DNA from 4 places in the Phytobacter cepae genome. Region 3 is predicted to be linked to each of the others. Evidence: predicted binding sites of a transcription regulator. Region 3 holds the regulator's gene; each other region holds the start of a gene.
What was found. The regulator sigma-54, encoded in region 3, starts transcription at its own class of promoters, with help from an activator protein. The targets are predictions, from matches to a motif close to GTTGGCACANNTTTCGCTNT.
Positions count from the first base shown of each region.

Region 1: glnA (glutamate--ammonia ligase) is a predicted target of sigma-54. The motif match lies at 3,797-3,816, and genes of this name have one in related genera.
Region 2: ACUY4Q_RS19580 (gamma-glutamyltransferase family protein) is a predicted target of sigma-54. The motif match lies at 3,485-3,504, and genes of this name have one in related genera.
Region 4: glnK (P-II family nitrogen regulator) is a predicted target of sigma-54. The motif match lies at 2,576-2,595, and genes of this name have one in related genera.

Region 1 covers NZ_CM135107.1:5,089,355-5,095,274, reverse strand. The annotation lists gene glnG (nitrogen regulation protein NR(I)) at 1-971, opposite strand, end outside; gene glnL (nitrogen regulation protein NR(II)) at 980-2,029, opposite strand; gene glnA (glutamate--ammonia ligase) at 2,300-3,709, opposite strand; gene typA (ribosome-dependent GTPase TypA) at 4,089-5,915, shown strand.
Region 2 covers NZ_CM135107.1:4,159,309-4,165,228, forward strand. The annotation lists gene hpxK (allantoate amidohydrolase) at 1-1,145, opposite strand, end outside; gene ACUY4Q_RS19570 (pyridoxal-phosphate-dependent aminotransferase family protein) at 1,145-2,383, opposite strand; gene ACUY4Q_RS19575 (MurR/RpiR family transcriptional regulator) at 2,586-3,425, opposite strand; gene ACUY4Q_RS19580 (gamma-glutamyltransferase family protein) at 3,539-5,122, shown strand; gene hpxX (oxalurate catabolism protein HpxX) at 5,132-5,320, shown strand; gene ACUY4Q_RS19590 (AtzE family amidohydrolase) at 5,317-5,920, shown strand, end outside.
Region 3 covers NZ_CM135107.1:585,702-591,621, forward strand. The annotation lists gene rapZ (RNase adapter RapZ) at 1-735, opposite strand, end outside; gene ptsN (PTS IIA-like nitrogen regulatory protein PtsN) at 781-1,272, opposite strand; gene hpf (ribosome hibernation promoting factor) at 1,353-1,640, opposite strand; gene rpoN (RNA polymerase factor sigma-54) at 1,663-3,096, opposite strand; gene lptB (LPS export ABC transporter ATP-binding protein) at 3,145-3,870, opposite strand; gene lptA (lipopolysaccharide ABC transporter substrate-binding protein LptA) at 3,877-4,437, opposite strand; gene lptC (LPS export ABC transporter periplasmic protein LptC) at 4,406-4,981, opposite strand; gene kdsC (3-deoxy-manno-octulosonate-8-phosphatase KdsC) at 4,978-5,544, opposite strand; gene kdsD (arabinose-5-phosphate isomerase KdsD) at 5,559-5,920, opposite strand, start outside.
Region 4 covers NZ_CM135107.1:3,948,983-3,954,902, reverse strand. The annotation lists gene ACUY4Q_RS18700 (SmdA family multidrug ABC transporter permease/ATP-binding protein) at 1-622, shown strand, start outside; gene ACUY4Q_RS18695 (SmdB family multidrug efflux ABC transporter permease/ATP-binding protein) at 615-2,393, shown strand; gene glnK (P-II family nitrogen regulator) at 2,648-2,986, shown strand; gene amtB (ammonium transporter AmtB) at 3,020-4,306, shown strand; gene tesB (acyl-CoA thioesterase II) at 4,381-5,244, opposite strand; gene ACUY4Q_RS18675 (YbaY family lipoprotein) at 5,459-5,920, shown strand, end outside.

The DNA of each region.
Region 1 (5,920 bases), 660 kb from region 3:
TGGCGTGCCAGGCGAGGAATATCTTCACGGCGCTCACGCAGCGGCGGTAAATGCACGCGGATGACGTTCAGGCGGTGGAACAAATCCTCACGGAATTTCCCCTCCTGCACGCGCAGTTCGAGGTTCTGATGGGTTGCGGCAATAATGCGCACATCGACTTTCACCGGTGCGTAACCGCCCACGCGGTAGAACTGACCGTCTGCCAGTACGCGCAGCAGGCGCGTCTGTACATCCAGCGGCATGTCGCCGATTTCATCCAGGAACAGGGTGCCACCGTCCGCCTGCTCAAAACGGCCCTGGCGAATGGTATTCGCGCCGGTAAACGCCCCTTTTTCGTGACCGAACAGCTCCGATTCAATCAAATCTTTGGGGATAGCCGCCATATTCAATGCAATAAACGGGGCTTTGACGCGTGGGCTGTGGCGATGCAGCGCATGGGCCACTAACTCTTTACCGGTCCCGGATTCGCCGTTAATCAGCACGCTGATGGAAGAGCGAGACAGACGGCCAATGATGCGGAATACGTCCTGCATTGCCGGCGCTTCACCAATGATATCGGTGGTTGGCCCGCTCACCTGCACATTACGCGGCTGCTGCTGTTCCTGATAGTGACTGATGGCTCGCTCAACCAGCGCCACCGCTTCATCAATATCGAAAGGCTTTGGCAGATAATCAAACGCCCCTTGCTGATAGGCGCTAACGGCAGCATCCAGATCCGAATGAGCGGTCATTATGATGACCGGTAGCATCGGATGGCGCTGTTTTATCTGCTTTAACAGAGCGAGGCCATCCATTCCGGGCATACGGATATCAGACAGCAACACGTCCGGTGTTTTGGTGGTCAGTGCATCAAGCACTTCGTTCGCATTTTCAAAGGTCGTGCAGTTCAAGCCAGCACCGGTGAGCGCGCGTTCAAGCACCCAACGGATGGAGCTATCGTCATCAACGATCCAGACTATCCCTCGTTGCATAAACACCTCTATTTCCGAATAGGCAGGAACACCGAAAACTCGGTATGGCCTGGCCAACTGGTGAATTCAATTTTGCCAGAATGTTGATCGATCAAACTGCGAGCGATAGATAAACCCAGTCCGGTGCCACCTTCGCGCCCGCTAACCATCGGGTAGAAGAGCGTGTCCTGAAGATGCGACGGAATACCCGGGCCGTTATCTTCCACATCAATGCGTGCCGCCAGGCGATAACGAACACCGTGCAGCGTCAACTGGAAGGCCGTGCGCGTCCGCAGAATGATTTCACCGCCTTCCTGGCCGAGGGCCTGTAAGGCGTTGCGGACGATATTCAGTAAAACCTGTTCAATCTGATCGGGATCGTGCGCCAGCTCAGGCAGGCTTGGATCGTAATCGCGCACCAGCGTGACGTTTTCAGGCAGCTCCATCGACACCAGTTTCACCACGCGCTCAGCCACCTTATGAATACTTTCGGTGACGTGCATGCCGGGATGCTGTGGTCCTAACAGCCTGTCGACCAGATTACGCAGCCGGTCAGCCTGTTCGATGATCACTTTGGTGTATTCCGTCAATGACGGGTCCGGTAAAGCTTTTGCGAGCAGCTGCGCCGCGCCACGTAAGCCACCCAACGGGTTTTTAATTTCATGTGCCAGGCCACGAACCAGATCGCGTGCAGCAATCTGCTGAGCGTGCTGTAACTGTTCCTGACTAAGACGTCGCTGATTATCCATCGGTGCCATTTCCAGCAGGATCAGGCCTTCAGGTAAGCGTTGCGCCGTTAACGAAAGAATGTGTGAGCGACCGTCAATCACGAGGGTCACTTCGTTATCCGTAAATCCCTGCCCGGCATTCAGGCTCTCACGCATCAGGGCGATATTGAGTGAAAAATAGCTCAGCAGTTCCGGCAGCGGGGTGCCGAATAATTTACGCGAACTTTGTGCCAGAAGCTGTTGTGCGGCCGGGTTGGCGTAATGCACCGCCAGCTCATCATCAACCAGCAAAATACTGTTGATCAAAGAATTGAGGATCTGCCCAGCATCGGGCAACGAGCCACTCGCCATTAAGCAGTCTCCCAAAGGTTGCACTGTTTTAGTGCATTATAGCGTTTTGTTGATAAAAAATGCCGATATTCAGGTCGTTGGCGGAGAAAAAAGCCCATCCGAAGATGGGCTGAAAGTTTCCACGGCAACTAAATATCCTGCGTCTTTCTCGCCCCTGCTGCGCTGGCCGCTTTCACTCACCCCAGTCACATAGGTTGCTATGCTTCTGGGGACTCGCTCAGTTGCCATCTTGCCGGGACAAGAAATACGTTGGCTATTATTACTAATGTATTAAACGCTGTAGTACAGTTCGAACTCTACCGGGTGCGGCGTCATGCGTACGCGGTCGTTTTCTTCAATGCGCAGTGCGATGTAAGCATCGATAGCGTCGTTGGTGAATACGCCACCCGCTGTCAGGAACTCGCGGTCTTCGTTCAGAGCATTCAGTGCTTCTTCCAGAGAGCCGGCAACCTGTGGGATCTCTTTCGCTTCTTCCGGCGGCAGGTCATACAGGTTTTTGTCCATTGCTTCGCCCGGATGGATTTTGTTCTTGATACCATCAAGACCTGCCATCAGCAGGGCAGCAAAGCACAGGTACGGGTTAGCAGCCGGGTCCGGGAAGCGCACTTCGATACGGCGTGCTTTCGGAGAGGCAACCACTGGAATACGGATGGAAGCAGAACGGTTACGGGCTGAGTAAGCCAGCATAACAGGCGCTTCATAACCCGGGACCAGACGCTTGTAGGAGTTCGTGGTCGGGTTTGCCAGGGCGTTGATGGCTTTAGCGTGTTTGATAACGCCGCCAATGTAATACAGCGCCTGCTCAGACAGACCCGCATATTTGTCACCAGAGAACAGGTTTACGCCGTTCTTGGACAGAGACATGTGGCAGTGCATACCGGAACCGTTATCGCCAAACATTGGTTTTGGCATGAAGGTTGCCGTTTTGCCGAAGCGATGAGCGACGTTGTGAACCACATATTTGTAGATCTGAATTTCGTCCGCTTTTTTGGTCATGGTGTTGAAGCGGGTTGCGATTTCGTTCTGACCAGCAGTGGCTACTTCGTGGTGGTGAGCTTCAACAACCAGACCCATTTCTTCCATGATCAAGCACATGGTAGAACGGATGTCCTGTGATGAATCGACTGGCGGAACCGGGAAGTAACCCCCTTTCACACCAGGACGGTGGCCTTTGTTGCCGCCTTCGTATTTGGTGGAAGAGTTCCATGCGCCTTCGATGTCATCGATAGCAACATGAGAGCCGGAGATGGACGCACCAAAACGAATGTCGTCAAACAGGAAGAACTCTGGTTCTGGCCCGAAAAGCACGGTGTCAGCAAGACCCGTAGAACGCAGGTATTCTTCAGCACGTTTAGCGATAGAACGCGGGTCACGATCGTAGCCCTGCAGGGTGCCTGGTTCCAGGATGTCGCAGCGGATGATCAGGGTCGACTCTTCGTAGAACGGGTCAATGAGAGCGGTAGAAGCGTCCGGCATCAGAACCATGTCAGATTCGTTAATGCCTTTCCAGCCGCCAATCGAGGAGCCGTCAAACATTTTGCCTTCTTCAAAGAATTCGGCATTAACCTGATGAGCTGGAATGGTGACGTGCTGTTCTTTACCTTTGGTATCGGTAAAGCGCAAATCAACAAATTTCACTTCGTGCTCATTCAGCATCGTCAATACGTGTTCAGCGGACATACTTAAACTCTCCCGGATTTTCATTGTCGTCGTGGTAACGAGGTCTGCAATACTGCGTCAATCTGACGGTGTTGCCATAAATTTTATTAAGCGAAATCTATGCCAACTTTTAAATGTCACTAAAAAGGCGCTATTATGCGCACCATAGTGCAAATGGGCTGCACCATGTTGGTTATCTTGCACCAATATAGTGCTTTAATGTGAACATTGAGCACCGCATTGGTGCAATTTATGGTAAAGCGGCCCAATTCCGCTCCGTGAAAGTGATCACAAAGCATCTCTGCAATACTTGTTTGCGGGGGATGTTTGTGATCCTGTTTTGTAGTGCGATTAATCCGTGTACAATAACGCGCTATTTCTAAATGCCTGAGGCAAAGTTGTGATCGAAAATCTGCGTAATATCGCCATCATCGCGCACGTTGACCATGGTAAAACTACCCTGGTTGATAAGCTGCTGCAGCAATCTGGTACCTTCAGTAACGAACGTGCTGAAGCCACCGAACGCGTGATGGACTCCAATGACTTGGAGAAAGAGCGTGGGATTACCATCCTCGCTAAAAACACCGCTATCAAATGGAATGACTACCGTATCAACATCGTTGATACCCCAGGGCACGCCGACTTCGGTGGTGAAGTTGAACGTGTAATGTCCATGGTAGACTCCGTTCTGCTGGTCGTTGACGCAATGGATGGCCCAATGCCGCAGACCCGCTTCGTAACCAAAAAGGCATTCGCCCATGGTTTGAAGCCAATCGTGGTTATCAACAAAGTTGACCGTCCTGGCGCGCGTCCTGACTGGGTTGTCGATCAGGTATTTGACCTGTTCGTAAACCTGGATGCGACTGACGAGCAGCTCGATTTCCCTATCATCTATGCATCCGCATTGATGGGTATCGCGGGTAACGATCACACTGAGATGGCGGAAGACATGACCCCGCTGTATCAGGCGATTGTTGACCACGTACCGGCGCCGAATGTTGATCTGGATGGTCCGTTCCAGATGCAGATCTCTCAGCTTGATTACAACAACTACGTTGGTGTTATCGGCATTGGTCGTATCAAGCGCGGTAAAGTGAAACCTAACCAGCAGATCACACTGATCGACAGTGAAGGTAAAACTCGTAACGGTAAAGTCGGTAAAGTGCTGACTCACCTCGGTCTGGAACGTATTGAGTCCACCGAAGCCGAAGCGGGCGACATCATCGCTATTACCGGTCTGGGCGAACTGAACATTTCTGATACGCTTTGCGACACGCAGAACGTAGAAGCTCTGCCAGCGCTGTCTGTCGATGAGCCGACCGTTACCATGTTCTTCAACGTCAACACCTCTCCGTTCTGTGGTAAAGAAGGTAAGTTTGTTACCTCTCGTCAGATCCTTGAGCGTCTGAACAAAGAGCTGGTACACAACGTTGCACTGCGCGTTGAAGAAACCGAAGACTCTGATGCGTTCCGCGTATCCGGTCGTGGTGAGCTGCACTTGTCTGTTCTTATCGAAAACATGCGTCGTGAAGGCTTCGAACTGGCTGTGTCCCGTCCGAAAGTTATCAACCGTATGATCGACGGCCGCATGCAAGAGCCGTTCGAGAACGTGACGCTGGACATCGAAGAACAGCATCAGGGTTCTGTCATGCAGGCGATGGGCGAGCGTAAGGGCGATGTCAAAGACATGATCCCTGACGGCAAAGGCCGTATTCGTCTGGACTACCTGATTCCGGCTCGTGGCCTGATCGGCTTCCGTACCGAGTTCATGACTATGACTTCCGGTACCGGTCTGCTGTACTCCACCTTCAGCCACTATGATGACGTTCGTCCGGGTGAAATCGGTCAGCGTAACAACGGCGTGCTGATTTCCAACGGCCAGGGTAAAGCAGTGGCGTTTGCACTGTTCAGCCTGCAGGACCGCGGTAAGCTGTTCCTGGGTCACGGTGCTGAAGTCTATGAAGGCCAGATCATCGGTATTCACAGTCGTTCTAACGACCTGACTGTAAACTGCCTGACCGGTAAGAAACTGACCAACATGCGTGCGTCTGGTACAGACGAAGCAACGGTTCTGGTTCCACCGATCAAAATGACGCTGGAACAGGCTCTGGAATTTATTGATGACGACGAACTGGTAGAAGTTACTCCTACCTCCGTGCGTATCCGTAAACGCCACCTGACCGAAAACGACCGTAAACGTGCGGGTCGTGGTGCGAAAGAAGCGTAATTTAC
Region 2 (5,920 bases), 1.6 Mb from region 3:
TCGCAACGCACAAATAACATCGCTGACGGCCAGCGTTCGGCAACGGCTATCGCATCATGGCCGGCCCCGCTGGGCAGCCATAGCGCCCGGCCCTGCACTTCGCTAACCGCGCCGGCTAACACCTCACGCAGCCTCGCATCGCACGGGGTGGCGGCGATGGTATAGAAAACGTCATGGCTGAACGACAGCCCCCGCTGAGCCGCGATGCGTTCGGCTTCGTCCAGCAAGGCGTTCAGCAACATCTCGCGCCGATCGTCATCAGGGCTACGAATGTCCAGGGTCAGCGTCACGGCACCGGGGATCACGTTCACCGCACCCGGTTCACACTGCAAGGTCCCCACGGTCGCCACCTGCTCCGGGCCGGATTCCCGCGTCTTTTGCTCTACAAAGGCTATCCACTGCGCGGCCGCGGTTAGCGCGTCATGTCGATGAGCCATCGGCACCGTTCCCGCGTGGCCAGCCTCTCCGGTAAAGCAGCAGGTGAGCCTGCGGGCACCGTTAATGGCAGTGACAACACCAAGGGGGACATCCGCCTGCTCCAGCACCGGGCCCTGCTCAATGTGCAGCTCCAGGTAAGCGGAGAATTCCTCGGTTGCTCGCTCAGCCATCAAGATGCGAGATGGGTCGAGCCCGACGTTGACCATCGCCTGCGCCACGCTCACCCCCTGTGCGTCCTGGCACTCAAGCCAGCCCGCAGGCCATGTTCCGGTCAGCCCACGACTCCCCAAGAGCGTAATGTTAAACCGCGTTCCCTCTTCATCAGCAAAGCCGATAATTTCCACCGCCTGTTCACCGTGAAGGCCCTGGCGATGCAAACTGTCGACGACCTCGATGGCGGTCAGCACGCCAAGCATACCGTCGTAGCGCCCGGCATTACGCACCGTATCGAGATGTGAACCCAGTAACACTGCCGGCGCACCTTCACCGGCAGCGTCGTAGCGTCCGCAAATATTTCCCACCGCGTCCTGCCAGGTGAGCATGCCCGCCTCTTCCATCCACTGAGCAACTAGCGCGTTGGCGCGCATATGCTCCGGGGAGAGATAGACTCGGGTAAGCTGGCCCGGCGTCTCACTGATCGTTGCGAGCACATCACAACGCGCCATCACCCGCTGCGCGGCGCGGTCAGCCTCATCGGCGGTCATCATCACACCGCCCCTTCGTAGACGTTCCATGCTGCCTGCATCCCCTCACCCTGCACGGTTCGGAAGCCGAGGCGATTGAGCACCGCTTCAAGTGCGGTCAGGGTTTGCAGCACGCAGTCTTTGCGGGCGTTGTAGCCCATGGTGCCGATACGCCAGATTTTGCCCTGCAGCGGGCCAAACGAGGTGCCAATCTCGATGTGGAAATCATCCAACAGGCACTTACGCACCTCTTCGCCGTGAACAGCAGCAGGGATAACCACGCCGAGCACGTTGTTCATTTTGTGGCGAATGTCGCCAAAGACGTCCAGCCCCATGCCCTGAATGCCGGCCAGCATGGCGCGACCGTGCAGTGCATGACGGGCAATCAGCGCGTCCATCCCCTCTTCGAGCATAATGCGGGCGCATTCGCGGGCGGCGAACAGCATACTGGTAGCTTCAGTGTGGTGGTTCAAGCGCTCTGGTCCCCAGTAATCCATCACCATACCGAGATCGAAATAGTTGGAGTAGATCATCTCGTCATCGCCATCGCGATGGGTGTCGGTGCGGATCCCCTGTTCCACGCATTTACGCGCACGAATCACCGCTTCCATTTGTGGACTGAGGGTGATGGGCGAGCTACCTGACGGGCCGCCGAGGCATTTTTGCAGCCCGGCGGAGACGGCATCCAGCCCCCAGGCATCGGTTTCCAGCGCGTTGCCACCGAGCGAGGCGGTCGCATCGGTATAAAACAGCACCCCGTGACGACGACAAATATCGCCAAGCTGCTCCAGCGGCTGCAGCAAGGTGGTGGAGGTGTCGCCCTGCACGGTCAGCAACAGGCGCGGTTTCACCTGCTTAATGGCATCTTCAATCCGATCTGGGGTAAAGACTTCGCCCCACGGTACTTCGATGGTGTGAACTTCTGCACGGCAACGACGGGCAATCTCACACAGCAGATGCCCAAAGCGCCCAAACACCGGCACCAGCACCTTGTCACCCGGACGAATCGCGGAGACCAGCACGGCTTCAATCCCGGCACGGGAAGTGCCATCCACCAGCATAGTCCAGTGGTTTTCAGTGCGGAATACCCCCCGGTAGAGAGACATCACTTCATTCATGTAGCCAGTCATCACCGGATCGTACTGGCCCACCAGTTGGCTCGCCATGGCGCGCAGGACGCGCGGGTCAGCATTAATCGGGCCAGGCCCCATGAGCAGGCGATGCGGTGGGTTGATTTGCAAACAGTGCTGAGAATCAAACATAAGCGCGTCCTTTGGTATACAAAAGCGGGAATGATGAAACAAAAGATTCTTAAGATAATTTTCTGCAACTAATGTGCCACACACGCAGAGTTCACGCCAGCTCAGGAACCAGTGGAATTCGCTCTTTTTTTGCGCTGTCTACGCGATATCATTTGCGCCATTAGCGACCGCCATCAAGGTGCACAAGCACCATGACGGTGCGCTAGCGCTGCTCCAGTTCATCCAGCTCTGTATACAAAGAGGCTATCTGATGAATACGCTGGCGACCCTCGGTCAGGGCGTTATGTAATAAGGCGTTGGCGAGCAGATTAACCAGGCTCATCGCCCCGCTGTAGCTGTCAAACGCTGAAACGCTGTCGAGAGGCACGCCCAGATGCCAGCGGGCCAGCGTGGTCATGCCTGCGGCCTGTGGCTCACTGATGGCAACCGCTGGCACTCCCTGTTTTTGCAGCGCTTCAAGCACCGGGCGGATCACGCGGGGGCGACGACGAAAGGCGACCACCACCACCAGATCCGCCGGGGTAATATCCACCAGCTCTTCCGCCAGCGTCTGGCCCGGCTGCGGCATCACATAGACCTGCCCACGGCTTTGCATGAGCTGTTGGCGCAGGTGTAGCGCCACCGGCGCGCTGTTTCTGAGGCCCAGAATATAGACCCGTTGCGCCTGGCCCAGGGCCTGTACTATGTCGGCAAACTGTCCGGCATCGAGGGTATTAACCCACTGGGTCAGGTTCGCCATTTCCTGTTTGTAGTGTCGCGCCAGCAGCGTATTGCCCTGTACCGCGTCGCGGTTATCGGTAAGCGGCATTCCGCTCTGGCGCAGGGTGCGTAGCTCGTCGCGCATCTCTTTGAAACGATCATAGCCAAGGCGCTTAAACAGACGGCTGACGGTGGCCTTGGACACCCCGCTCAGACGCGCCAGTTCGGCGCTGTTATAGCTCACCAGATCGTCGAAATGATCCATGATGAACGAAGCAACCCGCTGTTCCTGCGGCGATAATTCGCTGTAGCACTCACGCAAGCGCGTATCTAACTGCTGCATAGCCCCTCCTGCAACTTTTGTTTCACTCTAAGCTGACACAGTGAATCGCTTATCGTCAATCTGGAACAGCTCTTGCTTAACTCACTGACTGAATCAAAAAAGAGAGCCTGACGATGCAAAGTAATATGGCCCCTTCCGGGATGGCGGTAACGCCCCACCACCTTGCCAGCGAGTCGGCATTGTCGGTGCTGCGTCACGGCGGCAACGCCATTGAAGCGATGGTGGCCGCCGCCTCTACCATCGCGGTGGTTTATCCGCATATGAACGGGATCGGCGGCGACGGATTCTGGCTTATCGTCCCCCCCGAAGGGGAACCGCTGGCAATTGATGCCAGCGGTTCCGCCGGGCAGAAGGCCACGCTGGATTTTTACGCCGGGCACACACACATTCCGCATCGTGGCCCGCTGGCGGCCCTCACCGTACCGGGGACGCTGAGCGGTTGGGATGAAGCGCTCAATTATTCCGCCTCCCTCGGCGGCGGATCATTGCCGCTGTCACGCCTGCTGGCGGATGCGATCCGTTACGCCAGTGACGGGATCCCTGTCACCCAATCTCAGGCCAGTGCCACCGAGAGTAAATACCCCGAACTGGTGGATGTTTCCGGCTTCGCCGAGACGTTTTTGGTGGAGGGCAAGGTGCCTTTGGCGGGCAGCCGTTTCTGCCAGCCGCGTCTGGCCCGTACCCTGACCCGCCTTGCGACCGAAGGGCTGGACAGTTTTTATCGAGGGGCGCTGGCGGAACAGATCGCCAGCGAGATGCACGAACTGGGTTTACCGCTGACCGCTGCCGATTTGGCGGCCCATCGTGCCCATCGCCGCGTGCCGCTGCGTCTGGCACATAGCCAGGGCGAGGTCTTCAATATGACGCCGCCGACGCAGGGGCTGGTCTCGCTGGCGATCCTTGGCATCACCGACCACCTGGAGATGGCGCAGGCAACCGAAGTCCAGACCATCCACCGCATCGTGGAGGCCACCAAAAAAGCCTTCGGCCTGCGTGACCGCTACATTACCGATCCTCGCCATGTCACCCTGCCGGTGCAAAGCCTGCTGGAGCAGACCCCACTGGAAGCTCTGGCCGCCAGCATTGATGAATCCCGTGCGGCGCCCTGGGGCAAAGGTAAAGGCCCCGGCGACACCGTCTGGATGGGCGTAGTGGATAAAAACGGGCTGGCGGTATCGTTTATTCAGAGCATTTACCACGAGTTTGGCAGCGGCGTTGTGCTGCCGGAAAGCGGCGTACTGCTGCAAAACCGGGGGGCAGCGTTCAGCCTCGACCCCGATCACCTGCTCACACTGGTGCCGGGCAAACAGCCTTTCCATACGCTGAACCCCGCCGCCGCACGCCTGAAAGATGGCCGGACTATGGTCTACGGCACCATGGGGGGAGACGGTCAACCGCAGACCCAGGCGGCCATATTTACCCGGCATATCCTGCAAAATATGCCTCTGCAGGCGGCAGTATGCGCCCCGCGATGGCTGCTGGGCCGTACCTGGGGCCAGGCTTCCGACAGCCTGAAACTTGAACGCGGTTTTAGCGATGAAACCTGGCAGGCGCTGCTCGACCTCGGGCATGAGGTGGAGTGGCTGCCGGGCCTGAGCGAAGCCACCGGGCATGCAGGCGCGATTGTACGCCACCCTAACGGGATGCTCGAAGGGGCATTCGATCCACGCAGTAACGGCAGCGCCGCCGGTTTTTAAGGAGCAATGATGACGGAGAATACCTTTGACTGGCCGACCTATATCCGGCTGATGGAGCAACTGCTGGCGGTACCGCTGGATGATGCCCGCCGTGCTGAGCTGGAAGTGCAACTGACGCGCATCGCGGCGATGGCGGCACCACTGATGGCCTTTCCCCTCCCGCACCGTCAGGAAGGCGCAGGAGAGTATCGGCTATGAATCTGTCCATTCGGGAAATTCAGCAAGGCTTACGGGCAAAAACCTTCAGCGCCCGCGAACTGGCGCAACAATCACTGACGCATATTGAGCAGACGAACCCGCTGATTAACGCGTTTACGGGCGTCACCGACGCGCGCATGTTAAACGAAGCGGCAAACATCGACGCCCGTCTGGCTGCCGGTGACACACTGCCGCCCCTCGCCGGCGTGCCTTACGCAGTGAAGAATTTGTTTGATGTGGACGGCGTGACGACGCTGGCTGGCGCGAAGCTGTTCAGCACGCAGCCGCCTGCTGAGAAAGATGCCTTTGCCCTGCGCAAGCTGAAGCAGGCCGGTGCGATGCTGGCAGGCACGCTGAATATGGACGCCTATGCCTATGGCTTTACCACTGAAAACAGCTATTACGGGGCAACGCGCAATCCACGCGATCCCTCCCGCGTTGCGGGCGGTTCGTCCGGTGGTTCCGCCGCCGCCGTGGCGGCCGGAATGGTCAACTTCTCGCTGGGCACGGACACCAACGGCTCTATTCGCGTCCCCGCCTCGTTGTGTGGAATTTTGGGGCTCAAACCCACCTTCGGGCGCTTGTCCCGTTCCGGCAGCC
Region 3 (5,920 bases):
GATGGCGACGGTCAGATAGCTACGGTTGTTGGTCTCCAGCATGGGAAGCCACAACTCCAGATAGCTGCGCGTCTGGTAGATAAAGTTATGCACTTCGGTATGCCTGTCGAGGAACGCGGCAACAGGCTTGTCGAGACCGGTCATGGGACGAAGTTTAGGGTCCCAGTGCGGGTTGGGTAGAAAGCGCACGTCGAACACGTAATCGGCATCAATAGGAATACCGTGTTTGAAACCGAACGACTCGAACACCATGGTCAACTCGCGCTCACGTTTGCCAAGCAGGCGCGTGCGGAGCATTTCTGCCAGTTCATGCACCGACATCTCAGAGGTATCGACAATCAGATCGGCACGCGAACGCAGAGGTTCAAGCAGGTTACTCTCTTCATCAATGGCGCTTTCCAGCGACAGATTTTTACTGGAGAGAGGGTGCAGACGACGCGTATCGCTGTAGCGACGAATCAGGGTATTGCGATCGGCATCGAGAAACAGCAACTGCGGTGAGAAATACTCCGGCAGGTTGTTCATCGCCTGCTCAAAGATCTCCGGCGACTCAGGCATATTACGCACGTCGATGCTGACAGCTGCAGAGGTTTGTCTGTCGGCCAGCGTTCTTGCAAGCTCTGGCAGCAACACCACTGGCAGGTTATCTACGCAGTAAAATCCCATGTCTTCCAGCGCGCGCAGGGCGACCGATTTACCGGAACCCGAGCGACCACTTACGATCATCAGGACCATGGGCCATTTCTCCTCGCAGCACCTGAAATCACGGCGACTAATACGTTACGCATCGTCCTGTTCGCCTTCTGTCAGCGTGATTATCTGATACAGCTCTTCATCACTTTGCGCAGAACGCAGGCGGCGACAAATGGTTTTATCCGCCAGACGTTTTGCCACTAATGAAAGGGTATGCAAATGCGTTTTAGTTTGATCGGCAGGCACCAGCAGTGCAAACAGCAGATCGACAGGCTGGTTATCAATAGCATCAAAGGCAATCGGGGTTTCCAATTGCACAAACACACCAACCGCACGAAGGGTATCTTCTTCAAGCTTGCCGTGAGGGATGGCTATCCCATTGCCAATACCCGTACTGCCCATTTTCTCGCGCGTAAGGATCGCTTCAAATACCACCTGAGGTGGCAGGCTCAGCTGTTTAGCAGCAAGTTCACTGATTATCTCCAGCGCACGTTTTTTGCTCTGGCAGTGAACGCCACTACGGGTACATTCCTGGTTAAGGACATTGCTCAGTTGTAGAGCGGAATCGTTGTTCATCATAATTTCACCTAAGCGTCGCCAGTGAATTCACCCTACCGGGTTACGGTAGGGTGAGACGCACCAGACGTCAGCCCGGACAATTAGTGTTGTTTCAGTTTATCTTTATGTTTCGTCAGCTGACGCGCCAGTTTATCAATTAAACCGTCGATGGCAGCATACATATCCTGACCTTCCGCACTGGCGTGAATTTCACCACCATTAACATGCAAAGTCGCATCCGAGGTATGAGTCACTTTCTCCACTTTCAACACAATATAGACCTGATTAATCCTCTCGAAGTATTGTTCGAGTTTCGCAAATTTTGTATTCACAAATTCACGCAGGGCCTCGGTGATCTCGACGTTCTGTCCTGTGATGTTAAGCTGCATAGTGTCTTCCTTATCGGTTGGGTCAGACCAACTGTTTGCGTTGGTTTGACGGCGGAATGGATAAAGACTCTCGATATTTTGCAACGGTTCGCCGCGCAACCATAATACCCTGATCGGACAGCATGGACGTCAGCTTACTGTCGCTCAGCGGTTTTGCGGGGTTTTCTGCGGCGATTAATTTCTTCACCAGCGCACGGATAGCCGTTGACGAGGCTTCGCCACCGCCTTCGGTGTTGACATGGCTGGAGAAAAAATACTTGAGTTCAAAAATGCCTCGCGGACTATGAAGGTATTTTTGCGTGGTGACACGAGAAATGGTGGATTCATGCATCTCAACGGCCTGAGCGATATCCGCCAGCACCATGGGTTTCATGAACTCCTCTCCCTGTTCGAAAAAGGCTTGCTGCTGTTCTACGATACAACGGCTGACCCGTAAAAGCGTGTCGTTACGGCTTTCCAGGCTTTTAATCAGCCACTTCGCATCCTGTAGATTGCTGCGAATAAACTGACTGTCAGCATCGTTGCGCGCACCGCCGCACATAGCAGCGTAGTGCTGGTTAATTTGCAGACGTGGAATGCTGTCTGAATTCAGTTCGACCACCCAACGGGTATTGTGCTTACGCACCAACACGTCGGGTATGACGTACTCAGGCTCGCCGGTTTGGATCGACTGGCCCGGGCGCGGATCCAGTGACTGAATTAAATTCACCGCCTCTTTCAGCACATCTTCTTTCAGCCGGGTCACGCGCATCAGAGTGCGGAAATCGTGGTTGGCGAGCAGATCCAGATGATCGCTGATAATTAGCCGCGCCTCTTCACGCCACGGCGTCTCTTTCGCAAACTGGGAAAGCTGAATCAGCAGACAGTCGCGCAGATCTTTCGCCGCCACGCCGACCGGATCAAAACGCTGAATACGTTTGAGTACGGCCTCGACTTCATCCAGTCCAATCTCGTCGTCGCCCATACTTTCAAGGATATCTTCCAGCGGCACGGTGAGATAACCCGTATCATCGACGGCATCCACAATGGAGGTGGCAATCGCACGGTCGGTGTCAGAAAAGGGGGTTAACTCAACCTGCCACATCAGGTAATCCTGTAATGACTGGGTCGTTTCGCCCTGATAAATGGGCAACTCGTCGTCAATATAATCGGTGCTGCTACCGGAAGGGGTACCCGCGGTATAAATTTCATCCCAACTGGCATCCAGCGGCAGCTCCTCTGGCATATCTTTTTGTTCCAGAGCGTCTACGCTATCGAGATTTTCATTATCCTGAGACTGCTGCGCTTCCACTTCTTCATGAAGATCGGTCTGCTCCAGCAAAGGGTTGCTCTCCAGCGCTTGCTGAAGTTCTTGCTGAAGTTCCAACGTGGACAGTTGTAACAGGCGGATAGCCTGCTGCAACTGCGGCGTCATGGCTAGCTGTTGGCTAAGCCTTAATTGCAAACCTTGCTTCATATTCAGAGCAGTACTCTCCGACTAAACACGTCAATAAACTCTACCCTATCAGAGTCTGAAGTCTTCCCCAAGATATACGCGCTTAACATGTTCGTCTTCAAGGATTTGCTGTGGAGTGCCATGGGCAATCAGATGCCCCTGGCTCACGATATACGCGCGTTCACAAACGGCCAGCGTTTCGCGAACGTTATGGTCAGTAATCAGCACACCGAGCCCGCTGTCACGAAGGTGTTCAATGATACGCTTGATGTCGATAACGGAAATCGGGTCAACACCGGCGAAGGGTTCATCCAGCAAAATAAATTTAGGATTCGCCGCCAGCGCACGGGCGATCTCTACACGACGGCGCTCACCACCCGACAGTGCCTGGCCGAGACTATTACGCAGATGCTCAATATGGAACTCATCCATCAATTCGTTGGCGCGATCGGTCCGCTGCTCCGCGCTAAGATCGTCACGAATCTGCAGGACGGCCATCAGGTTATCAAACACGCTCAGGCGGCGGAAAATGGATGCTTCCTGAGGCAGATAGCCGATACCGCGTCGCGCACGGGCATGCAGCGGCAGCAGACTGATATCCTCATCATCAATAATGATGTTGCCCGCATCTCGCGGTACGATACCCACGACCATGTAAAATGTTGTGGTTTTACCCGCCCCGTTCGGGCCAAGCAGGCCGACGATTTCGCCAGAATTCACGGTCAGGCTCACGTCTTCCACGACACGGCGGCCCTTATAGGCCTTAGCGAGATTCTTTGCAGTTAATGTTGCCATAACGAATTAGTTACTCTTTTTTTGCGCCGGGGCCGGGTTCTGATTGTTGCTCTTATCCTGCAACTGAGACGGGACCAGAACCGTTGTTACACGTTTACCTTTTTCGCTAAACGCCTGCATCTTTTGCTCTTTCACCAGGTAGGTGATCTTGTCGCCTTTAATGTTGCTATCAAGCTGCTCCAGGTACGCGTTGCCCGTCAGGATCACAAAGTCTTTTTCCAGCTCGTAGTGCATCTGGGAGGCATGACCTTTGACCGGTTTTCCGTTGTCCTGGAGCTGATAGAAGGTGGCTGGATTACCGAAGCCGTCAATGACCTCTTTACCCTGCTGACCGCCAGGACGGGTGACCACGACCTTATCAGCGTTAATTTTAATGGTGCCCTGGGTAACAATGACATTACCGGTAAAGGTCACCACATTGCCTTGCATATCCAGCGACTGCTGGTCGGAGTCGATGTGAATGGGCTGATCGGTATCGCCCGTCACCGCAAGCGCCGGAAGGCTGGCAGCAAAGAGGGCGCTGGCCAGGACAACATTAAGGCTGAGTTTGTTTGTTTTGAATTTCATATGAGCTTCTAACCTTTTCAATCAGCTCTGCGGTTTTGCTGCGTAAGTTGCCGCGCATTTTCAGGCCGGTGGAATTAAATGTTGTTCCGTATAACGTTACCCTGTCATCGGAGGTCACATCCTGCGTGACCAGATTTATCTGGGCGTTATCCGTCGTAATTTTTCGAAGTTGCGCGTCTTCGGTCAGCGCATTAACTTCAACATGGCCATAAAGATAAAGCATTCTGTCATCGGTGAGCTTGGCTTTATCCGCCTTAATGGACCACCCTGGGATCTTGTCTTTATCGAATGTCGTCAGTACGGGTTGGGTGAACCACGTTATCGCTTCAGCGGAAAAGTACTCCACGTGCTGCGCAATAAGTCGGTAATTCAGCGCACCTTCCGGGCTGTACACCACCGTATCGGTATGCTCGCTTTTATACGTTGGATCACTGCTATTGGTGGTCACCGGCGCCGCAGAGTCTCGGTCAGCCAGATTCACACCAATCAGTACCAGTACGATAAGTGCCAGCAAAATGATGACCCAACGTCTGGTTTTACTCATATCGATTGCCCTTTGGCCTCATCAAGTTTCCCTTGCGCCAGTAATAATAAATCACAGACTTCACGGACGGCGCCGCGGCCTCCCGCGATACGCGTGACGTAATCCGCGCGCGGAATCAGCAGCGGATGTGCATCGGCTACGGCGACGCTCAAACCGATCTCCGCCATCACTGGCCAGTCGATCAAATCATCACCCACATAAGCCACCTGCTCAGGTTGCAGGTCAAGCTTGGTTAAAAGCTCACGATAGGCCAGCAGTTTGTCTGACTGCCCCTGGTAAAGGTGCGTAATTCCCAGTGTTTCACAACGATCTTCTAACAGTTTAGCTTTTCGCCCGGTAATGATGGCAACCTCAATGTCAGATGTTAACGCACAACGCACACCATACCCATCGCGAACGTTAAAGGCCTTGAGCTCTTCGCCGCTGTTGCCCATATAAATAAGGCCATCAGACAAAACACCGTCAACATCCAGGATCAACAGGCGAATTTTTTCGGCTTTCGCCATGACCTGCGTGCTGACAGGACCGTAGCAGGTCGCAAGCGACGCTCCAACATTACTCATTATCTTATCCTTTTTTATACTACGCCCGCGCGCAGCAAATCATGCATATGTACCACACCCAGCAACAGGTCGCCATCGGCGACCAGGACGGCGGTAATATGGCGGGATTGCATCAAATTCAGGGCTTCTACTGCCAATATATCAGGCCGCACACGTATGCCGCCTGGGGTCATCACATCAGCAATGCCGAGGCTGCGGACGTCTGCTCCCATATCAAACACGCGGCGTAAATCCCCGTCGGTGAAGATACCTTCAATTTTCATCAGATCATCACAGATTACCGTCAGGCCCAGGTTTTTACGGGTAATCTCCAGCAGCGCATCGCGGAGTGAGGCCTCTTTGCTTACATGAGGAATTTCATCCCCCGTGTGCATAA
Region 4 (5,920 bases), 1.8 Mb from region 3:
GATTCAGCGCCATTTCGACGTTGAGCAGGGCGACATTCGCTTCCACGCGATACCGCTAACCGAACTCAAGCTGGATGCGTGGCGCAGTCGCCTTGCGGTCGTCAATCAAACTCCCTTCCTCTTCTCCGATACGGTTGCCAGTAATATTGCGCTGGGTAAACCGGGCGCCACCCGCGAAGAGATTGAACATGTCGCCCGACTTGCCAGCGTGCATGACGATATTTTGCGACTGCCGCAGGGCTATGAAACCGAAGTGGGGGAGCGCGGCGTCATGCTCTCCGGTGGACAAAAACAGCGTATCTCTATTGCGCGTGCGCTTTTGCTGGATGCGGAAATTCTGCTGCTGGATGATGCGCTTTCTGCCGTTGACGGGCGTACCGAGCATCAGATTCTGCATAATCTCCGTCAATGGGGAGAAGGGCGCACGGTCATCATCAGTGCGCATCGCCTGTCGGCGCTGACGGAGGCGAGTGAAATCCTGGTGATGCAGCACGGGCACATTGCACAGCGCGGGGAACATGAACAACTGGCGAGTACGCCTGGGTGGTATCGCGATATGTATCGCTATCAGCAACTGGAAGCGGCGCTGGATGAAGCGCCACAGGAGGCCAGTCATGCGTAACTTCGGGCAGCTATGGCCGACCTTAAAGCGTCTGCTGGTCTATGGAAAACCCTGGCGCAAACAGCTGATAAAAGCCGTGGTGATGCTCTGGGTTGCGGCAGCGGCGGAAGTGACGGGGCCGGCGCTTATCAGCTATTTTATCGACAACATGGTGGCGAAAAGCTATCTGCCACTGGGGCTGGTTGCCGGGCTGGTCGTCGCCTACATTGGCCTGCAATTCCTGGCGGCGGGGCTTCATTACGCCCAGGCGTTGTTGTTCAACCAGGCCGCGGTCGGTGTGGTGCAACAGCTCCGTACTGATGTGATGGATGCTGCGCTTCGTCAGCCGCTTAATGCCTTTGATACCCAACCGGTAGGGCAAATTATCTCCCGCGTGACCAACGATACCGAAGTGATTCGTGATCTGTACGTCACCGTGGTGGCTACGGTACTGCGCAGCGCAGCATTGATTGGCGCCATGCTGGTGGCCATGTTCAGCCTTGACTGGCGAATGGCGCTGGTGGCTATCGCCATTTTCCCGGCGGTACTGATTGTGATGTTGATTTATCAGCGTTACAGCACGCCCATCGTCCGACGCATGCGTGCCTATCTTGCGGACATTAACGACGGTTTTAACGAAGTCATTAACGGAATGAGTGTTATCCAGCAGTTCCGCCAGCAGGGGCGTTTTGGTGAACGAATGGGTGAGGCGAGCCGCTCGCACTATCTGGCGCGGATGCAAACCCTGCGTCTTGATGGCTTCCTGTTGCGTCCTTTGCTGAGCTTGTTTACCACACTTATTCTTTGCGGCCTGTTGATGCTGTTCGGTTTTAGCCCCACCGGAACAGTGGAAGTCGGGGTGCTGTACGCCTTTATCAGTTATCTGGGGCGACTCAATGAGCCTTTAATTGAACTCACGACTCAGCAATCGATGCTCCAACAGGCGGTAGTGGCCGGAGAGCGCGTGTTTGAACTGATGGATTGCCCGCGTCAGACCTACGGCTATGACGATGAACCGCTGAAAAGCGGCGCGATAGATATTGAGAATGTCTCCTTTGCGTATCGTGATGATCAACTGGTGTTACAGGACATCAGCCTGAGCGTGCCGCCGCGCAGTTTCGTCGCACTGGTCGGGCACACCGGCAGCGGTAAAAGTACCCTCGCCAATCTGCTCATGGGGTACTACCCGCTCACCAAAGGGGAGATCCGCCTGGACGGTCGCCCGCTCTCCGCGCTGAGTCACGCGTCATTGCGCAAAGGGGTGGCGATGGTGCAGCAGGACCCGGTAGTAATGGCCGACAGCTTCTTTGCCAACGTCACGCTGGGGCGCGACATTTCTGAGGCGCAGGTCTGGCATGCGCTGGAAACGGTGCAGCTTGCGGAGCTGGCGCGCGGCATGAGTGACGGCATCTATACGCGACTAGGGGAGCAGGGTAACAACCTCTCAGTGGGGCAAAAGCAACTGCTCGCTCTGGCGCGCGTGCTGGTGGATACCCCGCAAATCCTGATCCTTGATGAAGCGACGGCTAACATTGACTCCGGCACCGAGCAGGCCATTCAGCAGGCGCTGGTTGCCGTACGGGAGAAGACGACCCTGGTGGTGATTGCCCATCGATTGTCGACCATTGTGGATGCCGGAACCATACTTGTGCTTCATCGTGGGCAAGCCGTTGAACGCGGAACTCACCAACAACTGCTTGAAAAGAAAGGACGCTACTGGCAGATGTACCAGTTGCAGCTGGCGGGGGAAGAACTGGCTGCCGGTTTACAAGAAGAAACCCTTATCGCCTGATGCACCATAATCAGGCACGCTACTGACGGGAACCTCTGTTGGTGCAAAAAAATAACGCACTGCGCACTGTCGTGGTGCGTTTTTCTTTTCCAGGAACAATCTGAACGCGTCTCGCTTTTCACTTCGGGTTAGCCAACCCCTCCTGTAGGCCATAAAAGCCTGAATAACGCCTGTTTTTCATTTCTGGCACAGCCCTTGCAATATCTCCTGTGTGTTAGCTGCGGCCATTATCGATTTTGACTGGAGGGGGATCTATGAAGCTGGTTACCGTGGTGATTAAGCCATTCAAACTGGAAGACGTTCGTGAAGCGCTGTCTTCAATTGGTATTCAAGGATTGACCGTGACTGAAGTAAAAGGTTTCGGGCGTCAGAAGGGGCATGCCGAGCTTTACCGTGGTGCCGAGTACAGCGTTAACTTCCTGCCAAAAGTGAAGATTGACGTGGCTATTGCAGACGATCAACTTGATGAAGTGATTGATGTGATTAGCAAAGCGGCCTACACCGGAAAAATTGGCGACGGCAAAATTTTCGTTGCTGAGCTGCAACGTGTCATTCGTATTCGTACCGGCGAAGCCGACGAAGCGGCACTGTAATACCTGCACACAGTGAGAAGGATGGGGAAGAAAATGAAGAAAACAATGTTAAAAGCAGGTCTTGCTTCGCTGGCATTACTGCCTGGTCTGGCGATGGCTGCCCCGGCGGTTGCGGATAAAGCTGACAACGCCTTTATGATGATCTGCACCGCGCTGGTGCTGTTTATGACTATCCCGGGTATTGCCCTGTTCTACGGCGGCTTGATCCGTGGCAAAAACGTTCTCTCTATGCTGACTCAGGTGGCCGTGACCTTCGCCCTGGTCTGCGTATTGTGGGTGGTGTATGGCTACTCCCTCGCATTCAGTGAAGGTAATAGCTTCTTTGGTAGCTTTAACTGGGCGATGTTGAAAAACATCGAGCTGACCGCCGTAATGGGCAGCTTCTATCAGTACATTCATGTTGCCTTCCAGGGATCGTTCGCCTGTATTACCGTGGGTCTTATCGTCGGTGCCCTGGCTGAACGTATCCGCTTCTCTGCCGTGCTGATCTTCGTGGTGGTCTGGCTGACGCTCTCCTACGTGCCGATTGCGCATATGGTCTGGGGCGGTGGTCTGCTCGCCTCCCACGGCGCAATGGACTTTGCTGGCGGTACCGTTGTTCACATCAACGCTGCGGTAGCAGGCCTGGTAGGCGCCTACCTGATTGGCAAACGTGTGGGCTTTGGTAAAGAGGCTTTCAAACCGCATAATCTGCCGATGGTGTTCATTGGCACCGCGATCCTCTACTTTGGCTGGTTCGGTTTCAACGCCGGTTCTGCAAGTGCGGCTAACGAAATCGCTGCGCTGGCGTTTGTTAACACCGTTGTCGCCACGGCGGGTGCCATCCTCTCCTGGGTATTTGGTGAGTGGGCGCTGCGCGGCAAACCTTCACTGCTGGGTGCCTGTTCGGGTGCGATTGCCGGTCTGGTCGGCATCACCCCGGCATGCGGATACGTTGGTGTTGGCGGCGCGCTGCTGGTGGGTATCGTTGCGGGTCTGGCAGGTATCTGGGGTGTGACAACGCTTAAGCGCTGGCTGCGAGTGGACGATCCTTGCGATGTGTTTGGTGTGCACGGCGTCTGCGGTATCGTGGGTTGCATCATGACCGGTATCTTCGCGGCGACCTCACTGGGCGGCGTGGGTTACGCTGAAGGCGTGACCATGGGTCACCAGGTGCTGGTACAGCTTGAAAGTGTCGCGATCACCATCGTCTGGTCAGGTGTGGTTGCCTTTATCGGCTACAAGCTGGCTGACATGACCGTAGGTCTGCGCGTACCTGAAGATCAAGAGCGTGAAGGGCTGGATGTTAACAGCCATGGCGAAAACGCCTATAACGCCTGATTCTTATCAGACTGCGTAATCTCCTGAGCAAAAAAGCCTCCCACCGGGAGGCTTTTGTCATTCTGATAAGCGGATTATGCGCCGCGGTTACGCATCACCCCTTCCTGTACGGTGGACGCAACCAGCACCCCGTCGCGGTTGTAAAATTCACCGCGTACAAAGCCGCGCGCGCTGGAGGCCGAAGTACTCTCTACGCTGTAGAGCAGCCAGTCATTCAGGTCGAAAGGACGATGGAACCACATCGAGTGATCGATGGTCGCCACCTGCATGCCTTTTTCCAGGAAGCCCACGCCGTGTGGCTGGAGGGCGACCAGCAGGAAGTGAAAGTCTGAGGCATACCCCAGCAGATACTGCTGAACGCGTAAATCCTGCGGCAACTGACCATTCGCCCGCATCCACACCTGGCGGGTGGGCTCAGCCTTATGCCCTTTCAGGGGGTTATGAAATTCAACGGGGCGGATTTCAATGGGCTTATCGCCGAGAAACTTCTCTTTTACCAGTGGCGGCAAAAAGGCCGACAGCTCGCGGGCAATGTCGGTTTCCGATTTCAGTGATTCCGGGTCAGGGGCAGGGGGCATGGTTTTTTGATGTTCATAACCCGGCTCCGGGGCCTGGAATGAGGCCGTCATATAAAAGATAGGTTTGCCATTCTGAATGGCGGCGACGCGGCGGGCGCTAAAGCTGTTGCCGTCGCGCAGCACCTCTACATCATAAATAATCGGTTTTTGGCTATCGCCGGGGCGCAAAAAATAGCTGTGAAACGAATGGACGAGACGCTCAGCCGGGACGGTCTCTTTGGCGGCATACAAAGCTTGCCCGACGACCTGCCCACCGAAGACCTGACGCAACCCTAAATCTTCGCTTTGCCCACGAAAAAGGCCCTCTTCAATTTTTTCCAGATTCAATAATGACAGCAGATTGTTAAGCGCCTGACTCATAGGTGTCCTCAATAATATAAACGCCGCCGAAGCGAATGCTCTACAGAGTATAACCTGGAAATTCAAGCGGTCCGATGGGTGCAATAATCTGAATAGCCAGCAGTTTGCAGGCAGAAATCAGTGACCTGTGCCACACTTGAAGACGTTACGAGGATTTAACCACACATTCTGGCAGGACAGCGTCCTGTTGGTGCATAGAAGATAAGGAGAACTCATGAAACTTGTGCACATGTTAAGTGGTTTGGCCGTGGCGGTTGCGCTGGCCGGTTGTGCCAAAAAAGGCGCAGACATTCCCACCCCAACACCGAATCCTAATGCCCCGTCGGCGGTGAATCAGGCGGCGATTACGCAGCCTAACGTCTCAGGGACCGTGTGGATTCGTCAAAAAGTGGCACTTCCCCCTGATGCGGTCTTAACCGTGACGGTGTCTGATGCCACCATGGCCGACGCGCCATCAAAAATTATTGCCCAGAAAGCGGTGCGTACCGAGGGTAAACAGTCGCCCTTTAGCTTCGTATTGCCGTTCAATCCGGCAGACGTGCAGCCTAACGCCCGTATTCTCCTGAGTGCCGCTATCTCCATCAACGATAAAGTGGTCTTTATCACCGATTCCGTCAAACCTATCATCAACCAGGGTGGGACGAAGGCAGAGCTGACGCTGGTACCCGTCCAGCAA